DNA from 4 places in the Enterobacter cloacae complex sp. HYC080_NIDB genome. Region 1 is predicted to be linked to each of the others. Evidence: predicted binding sites of a transcription regulator. Region 1 holds the regulator's gene; each other region holds the start of a gene.
The links. The regulator LexA, encoded in region 1, represses DNA repair genes until DNA is damaged. The targets are predictions, from matches to a motif close to TNCTGTATGTACATACAGNA.

Region 1 (3,124 bases):
GAGAGAAAGACCGCAAGCGCCAACCACAAACCGTGATTACCCAGCCAGGGAAGCGTCAGCAGCGTCAGGCCAAATCCTGCCGCCGCAACGGCCATACTGTTACGCATTTCCGCCCCGCGCGTCGCACCAATAAACATGCCGTCCAGCAGATAACACCAGACACCCACCACCGGTAAGATGACTTGCCAGATGAGATAGTGGCTCGCCAGTTCGCGCAGCGCAGGGAGAGAGGTCAGTAAAGCAACAATCTGTTCGCCGAAGCAGGCATAGACCACAGCAAACACCAGCGCTACCAGTCCTGACTGACGGCAGGCTGCCCGCCAGACATCATGAAGCTGCCCGCTTTCACGCGCGCCATACGCCTGCCCCGAATGTGCTTCAACCGCGTAGGCAAAGCCGTCCAGCGCATAGGCGGTAAACGTCAGCAGCGTCATCAATACCGCGTTGACCGCGACGATTTCAGGCCCCAGCCGTGCACCGAAGACCGTCAGCGCGCCGAAGCAGAGTTGCAGAAGCAGCGAGCGCAGCATGATGTCACGGTTAAGCGCCAGCAGCTTACGGATATTGCCGCGCCATGCGGTTTTCAGCAGCGCGAGGGAGATCCCGCGCATCGCCAGCACGCGCCAGACCATCCACAGCCCCATCACAAAGGTCCCGTATTCAGCAATCGCCGTCGCCAGTGCCGCGCCCCGCACGTTCATATGGAGGCCCATCACCAGCCAGAGATCCAGCACGATGTTGAGCAGGTTTCCCACGACCAGCAGAATCACTGGCGCACGAGCATACTGAACGCCCAGTAACCAACCCAGCAGAACCAGATTTGCCAGCGAAGCGGGCGCACTGAGCCAGCGGATTTCAAGAAAACGTCGCGCCTGCTCCAGTACCGCCTCACTGCCGCCAACGATATGGAGCGCAAGGTCAATCAGGGGATCGCGGAGTAAAACGATTAACGCGCCCGCGCCCAGCGCAAGAATCAGCGGCTGCACCAGCGCCCGCGCCAGACGTAACGGATCTTTTGCACCATACGCCTGTGCCGTGAGTCCGGTGGTGCTCATGCGCAAAAAGAGCAGCAGCATAAAGAGGAAGCTGGTTGCCGTCGCGCCAATCGCCACGCCGCCAAGATAGACAGGGGAATCGAGATGCCCAATAACGGCCGTGTCGACCAGACCCAGCAAGGGCACGGTGATATTGGAGAAAATCATCGGCAGTGCAAGACGCCACAATGCCTTATCGGATGCCGTCAGCAGTGACATGAGAAACACCGGGAGTGGTCAATAAGGCAGGCTACAGCGGAACCGTAGCCTGTCAGGAAGAGATTACAGCCATTCACCGTTGCGAATCACACCGACCGCCAGACCTTCGATAGAGAAGCTCTGTTCGCGGAGATCGACCACAATGGGAGAGAACTCGCTGTTTTCGGGCAGCAACTGAACGGTGTTACCCTGCTTTTTCAGACGCTTAACGGTCACTTCGTCATCAATGCGCGCGACCACCACCTGGCCGTTCCGCACATCCTGCGTTTTGTGTACCGCCAGCAGATCGCCGTCGAGAATGCCGATATCTTTCATCGACATGCCGCTTACGCGCAGCAGAAAATCTGCGCTCGGCTTGAACATACCAGGATCAACCTGGTAGTGGCCTTCGATATGCTGCTGCGCCAGCAGCGGCTCACCCGCAGCAACACGGCCTATCAGCGGAATGCCCGTCTCTTCTTCCACCAGCAGGCGGATACCGCGTGACGCGCCTGAAACAATTTCAATCACGCCCTTACGTGCCAGCGCTTTCAGGTGTTCTTCGGCAGCATTCGGAGAACGGAAGCCCAGACGCTGAGCGATTTCCGCACGCGTGGGTGGCATACCCGTCTGGCCGATATGATCCCGAATGAGATCAAACACCTCTTGCTGCCTGGTCGTTAATGCTTTCATTCCGCCCCCTGGGTGTATATACAGTTATGCTGTGAGTATATACAGTCAAAGGTGAATTTGGAACCAAAAACTGCACAAAAAACCAGGGACTTAATTATTCCTCGAGGCTCATCGGAAATGTGACCAAAGCAGCGTGACCCAGGTAATGACTGCAGTGATAATCGCCAGCAGCACAGCGGCAGAACCCATGTCTTTCGCGCGACCGGAGAGCTCGTGGAATTCTGAGCCAATACGGTCAACAACGGCCTCAATAGCGCTATTGAGAATTTCCACTATCATCACCAGAAGCACGGAACCGATGAGAAGTACGCGGGTAATAGCATCGACATCAAGGAAACAGGCGATGATGACCGCGATGATAGTGGCGACACCTTCCTGACGAAAGGCGGCTTCGTTGATCCACGCTGCACGGAAACCTTTCCATGAATAGCCGGCGGCTTTGATGATACGCGTTAACCCAGTGGTATTATTGGCCATTAAAAGAACCTTTTATGAAAAAAAGCGTCAGTAACAGGAACTGTAGCGCGTTTCGCTACAGCCTGAAGTATGACGGGTAACAACAGAAATTTTGCGCGCTTTCTGTTATCCTTGCGCCGCAATTGCATTATTAACCAGAGGCTTTACATCGTTTATGTCCGGCTGGCCACGAATTTACTACAAATTACTTAATTTACCATTAAGCATCCTGGTAAAAAGCAAGTCTATCCCAGCAGAACCCGCGCTGGAATTGGGGCTCGATACGTCGCGTCCTATTATGTACGTTTTGCCTTATAACTCGAAGGCAGACTTACTGACCCTTCGCGCCCAATGTCTGGCGCATGACTTACCTGACCCGCTTGAACCGCTGGAAGTCGACGGCACGTTGCTGCCGCGCTACGTGTTCATTCACGGCGGGCCGCGTGTGTTTACCTATTACACGCCAAAAGAAGAGTCCATTAAGCTGTTCCACGACTATCTCGACCTGCACCGCAGCAATCCCGATCTGGATGTGCAGATGGTGCCGGTATCGGTGATGTTTGGCCGCCGTCCGGGCCGTGAAAAAGGCGAAGAGAATCCGCCGCTGCGTATGCTTAACGGCATCCAGAAGTTCTTCGCGGTCTCCTGGCTGGGACGCGACAGCTTTGTGCGCTTCTCCCCTTCCGTTTCACTGCGCCGGATGGCAGATGAGCACGGTACCGACAAGATCATCGCGCAGAAGC
Region 2 (3,124 bases), 1.8 Mb from region 1:
CGGGCGTTATCGGAGTTTTGTTTAACCGTCGCGGTCAGCTCTTCCATGCTGGCGGCCGTCTCTTCGAGCGAGGCGGCCTGCTCTTCGGTGCGAGCGGAAAGATCGTTGCTGCCTGCGGCAATTTCACCTGCGCCGGTGTAGATGGAGTCGGTACTGCCGCGCACGGCGCTGACGGTAGTCACCAGAGATTGTTGCATCTCATGCAGGCCTGCGGCCAGTTGACCCATTTCATTGCGGCCAGAGAGCGCGATATTCTGCGTCAGGTCGCCCCCCGCAATGGCGCGAATATGGTTCATAATGGTGTTGAGTGGTTTTAACAGCAGGTGTTGTAACCCCTGCCAGATGACCACCAGCACGGCGATAACGGCCAGGAAAATGACTGCCAGCGTCCACTGCATTTGCGTAAAGCTGCTTTGGTTCTCTTCGGTTGCCGCTTTCAGCAGCGTGTTGTTTTCGGCGCGCCAGCGGTTATAGACCGCTTCCATATCATCCTGAGCCTGCTGAGCATCCAGATCGCCATAGGCCTGGTAGTTGTCGGCGCGAAGATACTGAATCGACAAACGCATGACCTCATGCATCTGATTCCAGGATTTTTGCATCTCGTCAGTTAACGCCGCATTCTGGCCGTTAACCTGCGGCAGTTTCTGCCACGCTTTGTTATAGGTTTCTGCTTTAGCCAGCGAGTTACTTGCGGTATCAAGCAGTTTGTTGATCGCGGCAAGGGAAGCCGGATCGCGCTGGTTTTTCAGGTAGCGGATCGCCACGCGGGTCACGGTGACGCGCGTTTTTACCAGCGTGTTTACGCTGTCGCTCAGATTTTCCTGCTGGGCATTGAGCACGCCGGAGTTCTGGAAGTTATGGCGATCGTTGCTGACGGCGGAGTAGAACAACCCTCCCGTGACAACTTGCAGCAGACAGAATATGGTAAGGGCAAAGATAATACCGGTAATCACGTGCAGATTTTTCAGCATAGCGGTCGTCCGTTAGAGAAGAGGCAGAGGTACACCAATACTATCGTCGTATAGAATTTAAACTTTAATTTAACTCGCGCTTAACGAAGGGCTCCGGTCAGGAACCTGTTGTAAATCCGGATCATTTTTATGAGGAAGGTCAACATGAGCAGCATTGATAAAAGCGGGACGTACGCGCTCGGTACGCGGACGGTTAAACGACTGGGGTACGGCGCGATGCAGCTTGCCGGACCGGGCGTATTTGGCCCTCCGAAAGATAAAAATGCCGCGCTGGAGGTGTTACGCGAAGCCGTGGCGGCGGGGGTGAATCATATCGATACCAGCGATTTTTATGGTCCCCATGTGACCAATCAGCTGATCCGCGAGGCGCTTCATCCGTACCAGGACGATCTCACTATCGTCACCAAGATCGGGGCCCGCCGCAACGATAAAGGTGCCTGGCTGCCGGCCTTTTCCGCGCAGGAGCTGACTCAGGCGGTGCATGATAACCTGCGTAATCTGCAGGTGGATGTACTGGATGTGGTGAATCTGCGGATCATGTTTAGCGCTCATGGCCCGGCAGAAGGATCGATTGCTGAACCGCTTTCCACCCTCGCAGAGTTACAGCAGCAAGGGCTGGTACGCCACATTGGTCTGAGCAATGTCACGGCCACTCAGGTTGCGGAAGCGCAGAAGACGGTGCCTGTTGTCTGCGTGCAGAACATGTACAACATAGTGAACCGCGGCGACGATGCGCTGGTGGATTTACTGGCGCAGCAGGGGATTGCCTATGTGCCGTTTTTCCCATTGGGCGGCTTTACGCCACTGCAATCCAGCGATCTGCAGGCCGTCGCGGATTCCCTTGGCGCAACCGCGATGCAGGTTGCGCTGGCATGGCTGCTGCAACGTTCCCCGAATATTCTGCTGATCCCCGGCACCTCTTCCGTGGCGCATTTGCGGCAAAATCTCGCAGCAGGAGAACTGCAACTGCCGCCTGACGCTCTGGAAACGCTGAATACGCTGGTAGGCCGATCGTTGAACTAAATCCGTTCAAACTTCAATACGTTCGGCTTCACCGCCGGAAAGCATCTTGATCCTGGCCCATAATCCGTAATACTGTATTTATATACAGTATTACGGCAGGAAAGCATTTATGGGCACTCTCTTTTCTTATCACTCTAATCAAGTCATTGAATTACCTCTCTTTCTGGAGCGCGTCGCCTGCGGCTTCCCCAGCCCGGCGCAGGATTATGTGGAGGATCGTCTCGATCTTAACCGGCTGGCGGTCAGGCACCCTAGTGCGACCTACTTTATAAAAGTGAGTGGTGACTCGATGATTGGGGCTGGGATCGGCGACGGCGATCTGCTGGTGGTCGATCGTTCGTTAAATGCCGAACATGGGGATATCGTCGTGGCGTCGGTTGCCGGTGAGTTTACGGTGAAAGAGCTACAGACCCGTCCGGTTTTGAGGTTGCTGCCGCATAATGCCCGCTATCAGCCGATTACCTTCCAGTCAGAAGAGGAGCTACAAATCTTCGGCGTTGTCACTCACACCCTCAAAACGTATAAACATGTTCGCACTGGTTGATGTGAATAGCTTTTATGCCTCCTGCGAGAGGGTGTTTCGCCCCGATCTGGAGGGCAAACCCATCGTGGTGGTCTCGAACAACGACGGCTGCATTATTTCGCTGTCGCGGGAGGCCAAACAGTTCGGCATAAAAATGGGTGAGCCCTACTTTAAATTCAAGGAGAAGGGTTATCCGGCGCGGGTGTATGTTTTTAGCTCGAACTATGCGCTGTATGCCGATCTCAGCAGCCGGGTGATGCAAACGCTGACCGATCTTGCTCCGGCAATTGAGATCTACTCGATTGATGAAGCCTTCGTGAACGTGTCGGGCGTCAGCCGCTGCATGTCGCTGGAGGCTTTTGGCCATCAGATGCGCAACCAGGTCGCTAAAAATACGGGGTTGACCGTTGGGGTCGGTATTGCCCCGACCAAAACGCTGGCGAAGCTGGCCAACTATGCGGCGAAGCGGTGGTCTGCCACCGGCGGCGTGGTCGATCTATCGGATCGCGAACGGCAGCGTAAGCTGCTGGCGAAGGTGCCGGTAGAGGAAGTGTGGGGTGTCGGGCGACGCATCACGAAAAAACTCAACGCCATGGGGATTACCACG
Region 3 (3,124 bases), 630 kb from region 1:
CCCTGCCCGCCGTTCTTCCCATGCTTTTTTTGCCGTCGCGATAAGATCGTCTCTGTTCAGACGCGGCCAGACGTGCTCCTGCGTAGTCTGCTGGAAGTCGTTAAACTTGAGCTTCACGCCCTGCCGGGCGATGAGCAGATCGGGCTTAACCTTCGCTAAGCGCCTTTCCAGCTCAGGATAAAGCTGTTCAGTGATGATGAATTCACATTCGGACCAGTCGTGAATATCTTCCATCAGCGTGCGTTCAACACCAACCGATTTACGCAACCGCTCGCTGCTTACGCTGCGTTCATCAATGCCCTGACTGCGTTCCCACAGCACGCGACCAAACTTTCCGAAACGCTTGAGTAGCATAGCCAGATCGCTTCGCTGCACATCTTCGCAAGTGCGTAATCCCATACTTTCCAGCTTCGCGGCGGAGACTTTGCCTACGCCGGGGATTTTACCAAGCGGAAGCGTTTTCAAAAACGCAGGCACCTCTTCGGGGGTGATGACGTACTGACCGTTGGGTTTATTTAAATCGGAGGCGATTTTAGCGAGAAATTTTACCGGCGCGACGCCTGCCGATGCGGTGAGATTCAGCTCGTTGAAAATGGTCTGGCGGATCTCCTGCGCCATCAGGGTGGCGGAGCCGTGACAGTGAAGGCTGTCGGTGACGTCAAGATAGGCTTCGTCCAGGGATAGCGGCTCAATCAGTGAGGTATAGCGGGAGAAGATTTCCCGTATATGGTTCGACGCTTCTTTATAGGCTTCAAAGCGCCCAGGCAAAAGGGTGAGGTGCGGGCAGAGTTTTAACGCCATCGCCGCCGGCATGGCGCTGCGCACGCCAAATTTGCGCGCAGGGTAGTTGGCGGTGCTGATCACCCCACGCTGTACGCGGCTGCCGCCAATGGCGATGGGGATATCCCGCAGCGCCGGGTTGTCACGCATCTCCACTGCGGCAAAAAAGCAGTCCATATCGACATGGATTATTTTGCGCATAGTAAGCCCTCACTCATCACTGGATAAGTATACAGTAAACAAATGAGGGTTGAGAAGTGTACGTGGGAATTGTCGGGTGGCGGCTTCGCCTTACCCGACTAACAAAACTAAATAATGCGCTGCTGTTCGCGGGCCATTCTTTTTTTCCGCGCATCGCACGGTTCCGGGCAGTCGCAGACCTTTTCCATTCCGAGAGAAGAGATCCCGCCGCAGCTGCCCTGAATGCTTTTACGCTTGATGATCCAGCCTAATGACATGCCGAATACCACCAGCACAAACACCGCAAAGGTCGCCAGAAAGGTCAACATGATCAGCCTCCGAAATCATCAAGGAGGATGTTCTCATCTTCCACGCCGAGATCTTTCAGCATCTTGATCACAGCGGCGTTCATCATTGGCGGACCACACATGTAGAACTCGCAGTCTTCTGGTGCCGGGTGCTGTTTGAGGTAATTTTCATACAGCACGTTGTGGATGAAGCCCGTATAGCCTGTCCAGTTATCTTCCGGCTGCGGGTCGGAAAGCGCCACGTGGAAAGTAAAGTTAGGGTTCTCACGCGCCAGCTGTTCGAACTCATCGTCATAGAACATTTCGCGCAGGGAACGCGCCCCATACCAGAAGCTGATCTTACGCGTGCTCCCAAGACGCTTGAGCTGGTCAAAGATGTGTGAGCGCATTGGCGCCATACCCGCCCCCCCGCCGATAAAGACCATTTCTGCGTCGGTATCTTTGGCAAAGAACTCCCCGAACGGACCGGAGATGGTGACTTTGTCGCCAGGCTTGAGGGACCAGATGTACGACGACATCACGCCCGGCGGGGCATGTGGCACGTTTGGCGGCGGGGTGGCGATACGCACGTTGAGCATAATGATGCCCTTCTCTTCCGGGTAGTTAGCCATGGAATAGGCGCGAAGCGCGGGCTCTTTGACCTCGGAAACAAAGCGGAAGAGATTAAATTTATCCCAGTCGGCACGGTACTCTTCAGGCACGTCGAAGTCGGCATACGCCACGGTGTGTGCCGGACAATCAATTTGGATATAGCCCCCCGCACGGAACGGGACGCTCTCCCCTTCAGGCACACGCAGCTTAAGCTCTTTAATGAAGGTGGCTTTGTTATCGTTAGAGATAACCTCGCACTCCCATTTTTTCACGCCGAAGATCTCTTCCGGCAGCTCAATCTTCATGTTCTGACGCACCGCGACCTGGCATGCCAGACGACAACCCTCTTTCGCTTCACGTTTCGTAATATGCGACAGTTCTGTGGGCAGAATATCACCGCCCCCCTCTTTCACCGTCACACGGCACTGCCCGCATGAGCCGCCGCCACCGCAGGCTGACGAGACAAAGATCCCGTTGCCGGAGAGCGTATTAAGCAGTTTATCCCCTGCCGGGGTACGGATCTGATTCTGGGGATCGTCATTGATATCAATGACCACATCACCGGAATTGACCAGCTTCGCGCGCGCCGCCAGAATCAGCCCTGAGAGCACCAGTACTATCAGCGTGAACATCACCACGCCAAGAATAATTTCCATCTTTTAGCCCTTATAGCTGCACACCGGAGAAGGACATAAAGCCCAACGCCATCAGGCCGGTGGTGATAAAGGTGATCCCTAAGCCACGCAGCCCGGCAGGGACGTTGGCATATTTCATTTTTTCGCGGATCCCCGCCATGGTAACAATCGCCAGCATCCAGCCGATACCGGATCCAAAGCCATACACCACGGATTCACTGAAGTTGTAATCACGCTGAACCATGAATGAGACGCCACCAAAGATGGCACAGTTTACGGCGATGAGCGGCAGGAAGATCCCCAGCGCGTTGTACAGCGACGGGAAATACTTATCGAGGATCATCTCCAGGATTTGCACCAGCGCCGCAATTACCCCGATAAAGGTGATGAAGTTCAGGAAGCTGAGATCAATCCCCTCCACCAGCGCACTGTCCCGCAGCACAAAGTTGAACACCAGGTTGTTAATCGGAACGGAAAGCCCCAACACCACGGTGACCGCCACGCCCAGACCAAATGCCGTCGAGACCTTTTTGGAAACGGCAAGGAACGTACACATGCCCAGGAAGAAGGCGAGCGCCATGTTTTCAACAAACACCGCGCGCACAAATAAACTCAGGTAATGAGCCATTG
Region 4 (3,124 bases), 2.0 Mb from region 1:
TGAATAGCCTCAAAAATCGCTTTCTGAATATGGGTCTCTTTGCTCGCGGGGGTAATCAGGCCGCGCATTTTGACCACGTCATTAAGGATGGTTTGCAGATGCTTTTCCAGCCGTGGGCGCTCAACCAGATTGGGGGAGAAACCGGCCTGGTAAACGCGGTTAAACGCGGTGACATAGCTGGCCATCTGGATACGCCAGTGCAAAAAAGCACGCTGCGGCCAGATGCCGGTAAACAGCATGGCAAGCAGCGAGCCCAGGATGACATCCCCGCTTCGCCAGAGCGCCGTGGTCATATCCCCGGCCGGTGCGCCGACCACCACTGCAAGGGTGATACCAATCAGCAGCGCCTGATAGGGGCGTTTGCCCAACGCCAGCCAACCGCAGAGGAACATGGCCGCACCGCACCATGCCAGCATGACCGGAAATGAGATAAGCTCCAGCTTCAGGGCAATAAGCCCCAGCGCAGAGCCAAGAACGGTACCGCCGATCCGCTCGAAGGCGCGAGGAACAACGTTCCCCCAAAATGAGATAGGCCCCATCACCACCACCAGCGTGATCAGCGGCCACGTCCCCTCCGGAACATCCAGCAGTCGGACCAGTATAAAAGTCAATACGAACGCCAGCGCAATGCGGCACCCATGCACCACGCGGTAATGTTTGTATAGACGAATTTCAAACGGCGTTAATGATTTGTCGGGACGCACACCCGCTCTCCAGCTACACGGCAAATCACAATTGTACTGTGTTTTCAGCCGGGCGGATCACACCCGGCTGAAAAACCCTTCATTTAGCAGGCTTAAGCCGTTTTGTGCTCTACCGCGATAAACATTTCGATATCCCAGTAACCGTCCGCGTTGCCATCATTGAGATAACGTTCGAAGCAGGGTTTGAGCGCCATCTGATATTTATTGTCCTGCAACAGGGAATTGAAGAACTGATACCACGGTGTCGCAAAGTCGTAGTTTTCCACACGCGCCGTGGCCACGGCATAATCACCCGCCGCGATTTCCGTCATCATGACGCCTTCGCTGTTATCCGGGATAACAAAATCCTCCGGTACCGTAACGGCCGTATCACAGCGCAGTTTTTCCGCCGGGACCTCATCAGGATTATCGTAGTAGACCGCCACCCACTCCAGCGGCTCAATGTGACGTCCGTCCACCCACATGACCAGCTGTTCAAATCCCTGCTTAACCGTTTTTTCCCACGGCCCAACAAGATGAAAACCCGCAATCTTACGCTTCTGTTGCTGCTTGATGCTGTAGTCCATACTGCCTCCGCTTATTACTGTATATTTATACACTATAAAACAGGAACAATATTATCGGCAAACGAGGAGTGTTTATTATGTGAGCAGACTCGCAACCCTGCCAGTCTGCTCAGAAAGGTTAAATTTTTTGATGCAGGTAATCACTGAGGCGAGAGAAAATCCCACCCTTATCAACACGTTCCAGGGTGACCAGCGGCCAGTGTGCCACCACTTTGTCGCGGTCATAGAGCTGGATCTCCCCAACCCGCTGATGTGCGGCAATCGGCGCTTCCAGCTCTTTTTTATCCAGAACGTATTTCGCCTTAATGTTCGCCACTTCCGCTTTCGGTAAAGCCAGCCAGAAGTCCTGATCCGTACCCAGATTTACCTGTTCTTTATCACCGTACCAGATACGTTCTGTCCCTACTTTTTTACCGCTGTGCAGAATCTGCACCGTATCGAAATTCTGCTGACCCCAGTGCAGCAGTTTCCGGGCCTGGTCTTCGCGCCCTTTCGGGCTGTCCGCCCCCATCACCACCGCGATTAAACGGCGCTGACCGTCAACGGCGGAAGCAATCAGGTTAAAGCCCGCGCCAGAAGTGTGCCCCGTTTTGAGGCCATCCACGTTCATGGTTTTATCCCACAGCAGGCCGTTACGGTTTTGCTGGGTGATCCCGTTCCAGGTGAGACTCTTTTCGCTGTACATATGGTAAAACTCAGGCTCACCGTGAATGATAGCCCGGGAGAGAACGGCCAGGTCATAGGCCGAGCTGTGTTGACCCGGCGCATCAAGCCCATGGACGGTTTCAAAGTGCGTATCGCGCAGGTTCAGCTTCTGCACATAGTCGTTCATCATCTTCACAAACTGCGGCTGCCCACCCGCAACGTGATCGGCCAGCGCCACGCAGGCGTCGTTGCCGGAATCCACAATCAGCCCGCGGCTTAAGTCCCGCACGGAGACGCGATCGCCCTCTTTCAGGAACATCAGGGATGATCCGTCAAAAACCGGGTTCCCTTTGGCCCATGCGTCACGGCCTACGGTGACAATGTCATCCGGCGTAATGCGATGGCTATCAATGGCCCGATCAACCACATAACCCGTCATCAGCTTAGTAAGGCTCGCCGGATTACGTTGTTGATGTTCGTTGCCCGCCGTTAAGATCTGACCAGTCGTGTAATCCATCAGCACCCAGGAGCCCGCCTGAATGGCCGGAGGCTGCGGGGAAAAATCCAGCGGTTCGGCCGCAAAAGCAGATGAGATACTCGAAGCGAGTAAAGAAACAGCAATAAACAGACGGCGTTTCAACGGTATATCCTCAGGTCATTAAAAATCGATGACCTTTTTACGGGAGTTCTGATGTCGTTACCTGGCTTAATTGCAAAAATATGTGACAGAACGCAGGTTTCACGCTGAATCTGTCTCGCAAATTTGCACCACGGCGGCGCTTTTTATTCGGTCTGACCCGCACGATCGTTTACCATAGTGGCGTCATTTTTTAACAGGATGGTATTACTGGTGTCTGACTCTGCCGCAAGCCCCACTTTTTTATTCCACGACTATGAAACCTTTGGCACGCACCCGGCGCTGGACCGACCGGCGCAGTTTGCCGCCATCCGTACCGACGACGAATTCAACATCATTGGCGAGCCTGAGGTCTTTTACTGCAAACCTGCTGATGATTACCTGCCGCAGCCAGGCGCGGTCATGGTCACCGGGATCACCCCTCAGGAAGCACGGGAGAAAGGGGTGAACGAGGCGGAATTCGCACGCCGCATCCACGATCTGTTTACCGTCCCCAATACCTGCGTGGTAGGTTACAACAACATCCGTTTCGATGACGAAGTGACCCGCAACGTTTTCTATCGCAACTTCTA

Region 2: a site for LexA is predicted at 2,065-2,084, ahead of umuD (translesion error-prone DNA polymerase V autoproteolytic subunit). Genes of this name have one in related genera too.
Region 3: a site for LexA is predicted at 999-1,018, ahead of dinB (DNA polymerase IV). Genes of this name have one in related genera too.
Region 4: a site for LexA is predicted at 1,286-1,305, ahead of sbmC (DNA gyrase inhibitor SbmC). Genes of this name have one in related genera too.

The regions. Positions count from the first base shown of each region.
Region 1 covers NZ_CP114212.1:4,234,270-4,237,393, forward strand. Annotated here, with positions in the region: gene dinF (MATE family efflux transporter DinF) at 1-1,253, opposite strand, end outside; gene lexA (transcriptional repressor LexA) at 1,317-1,925, opposite strand; gene O1723_RS20130 (diacylglycerol kinase) at 2,034-2,402, opposite strand; gene plsB (glycerol-3-phosphate 1-O-acyltransferase PlsB) at 2,557-3,124, shown strand, end outside.
Region 2 covers NZ_CP114212.1:2,482,526-2,485,649, reverse strand. Annotated here, with positions in the region: gene tcp (methyl-accepting chemotaxis citrate transducer) at 1-971, opposite strand, end outside; gene O1723_RS11730 (aldo/keto reductase family oxidoreductase) at 1,116-1,994, shown strand; gene umuD (translesion error-prone DNA polymerase V autoproteolytic subunit) at 2,104-2,538, shown strand; gene umuC (translesion error-prone DNA polymerase V subunit UmuC) at 2,522-3,124, shown strand, end outside.
Region 3 covers NZ_CP114212.1:3,607,853-3,610,976, forward strand. Annotated here, with positions in the region: gene dinB (DNA polymerase IV) at 1-981, opposite strand, end outside; gene nqrM ((Na+)-NQR maturation NqrM) at 1,089-1,289, opposite strand; gene nqrF (NADH:ubiquinone reductase (Na(+)-transporting) subunit F) at 1,292-2,515, opposite strand; gene nqrE (NADH:ubiquinone reductase (Na(+)-transporting) subunit E) at 2,526-3,122, opposite strand.
Region 4 covers NZ_CP114212.1:1,646,054-1,649,177, reverse strand. Annotated here, with positions in the region: gene O1723_RS07740 (FUSC family protein) at 1-704, opposite strand, end outside; gene sbmC (DNA gyrase inhibitor SbmC) at 797-1,270, opposite strand; gene dacD (serine-type D-Ala-D-Ala carboxypeptidase DacD) at 1,389-2,555, opposite strand; gene sbcB (exodeoxyribonuclease I) at 2,754-3,124, shown strand, end outside.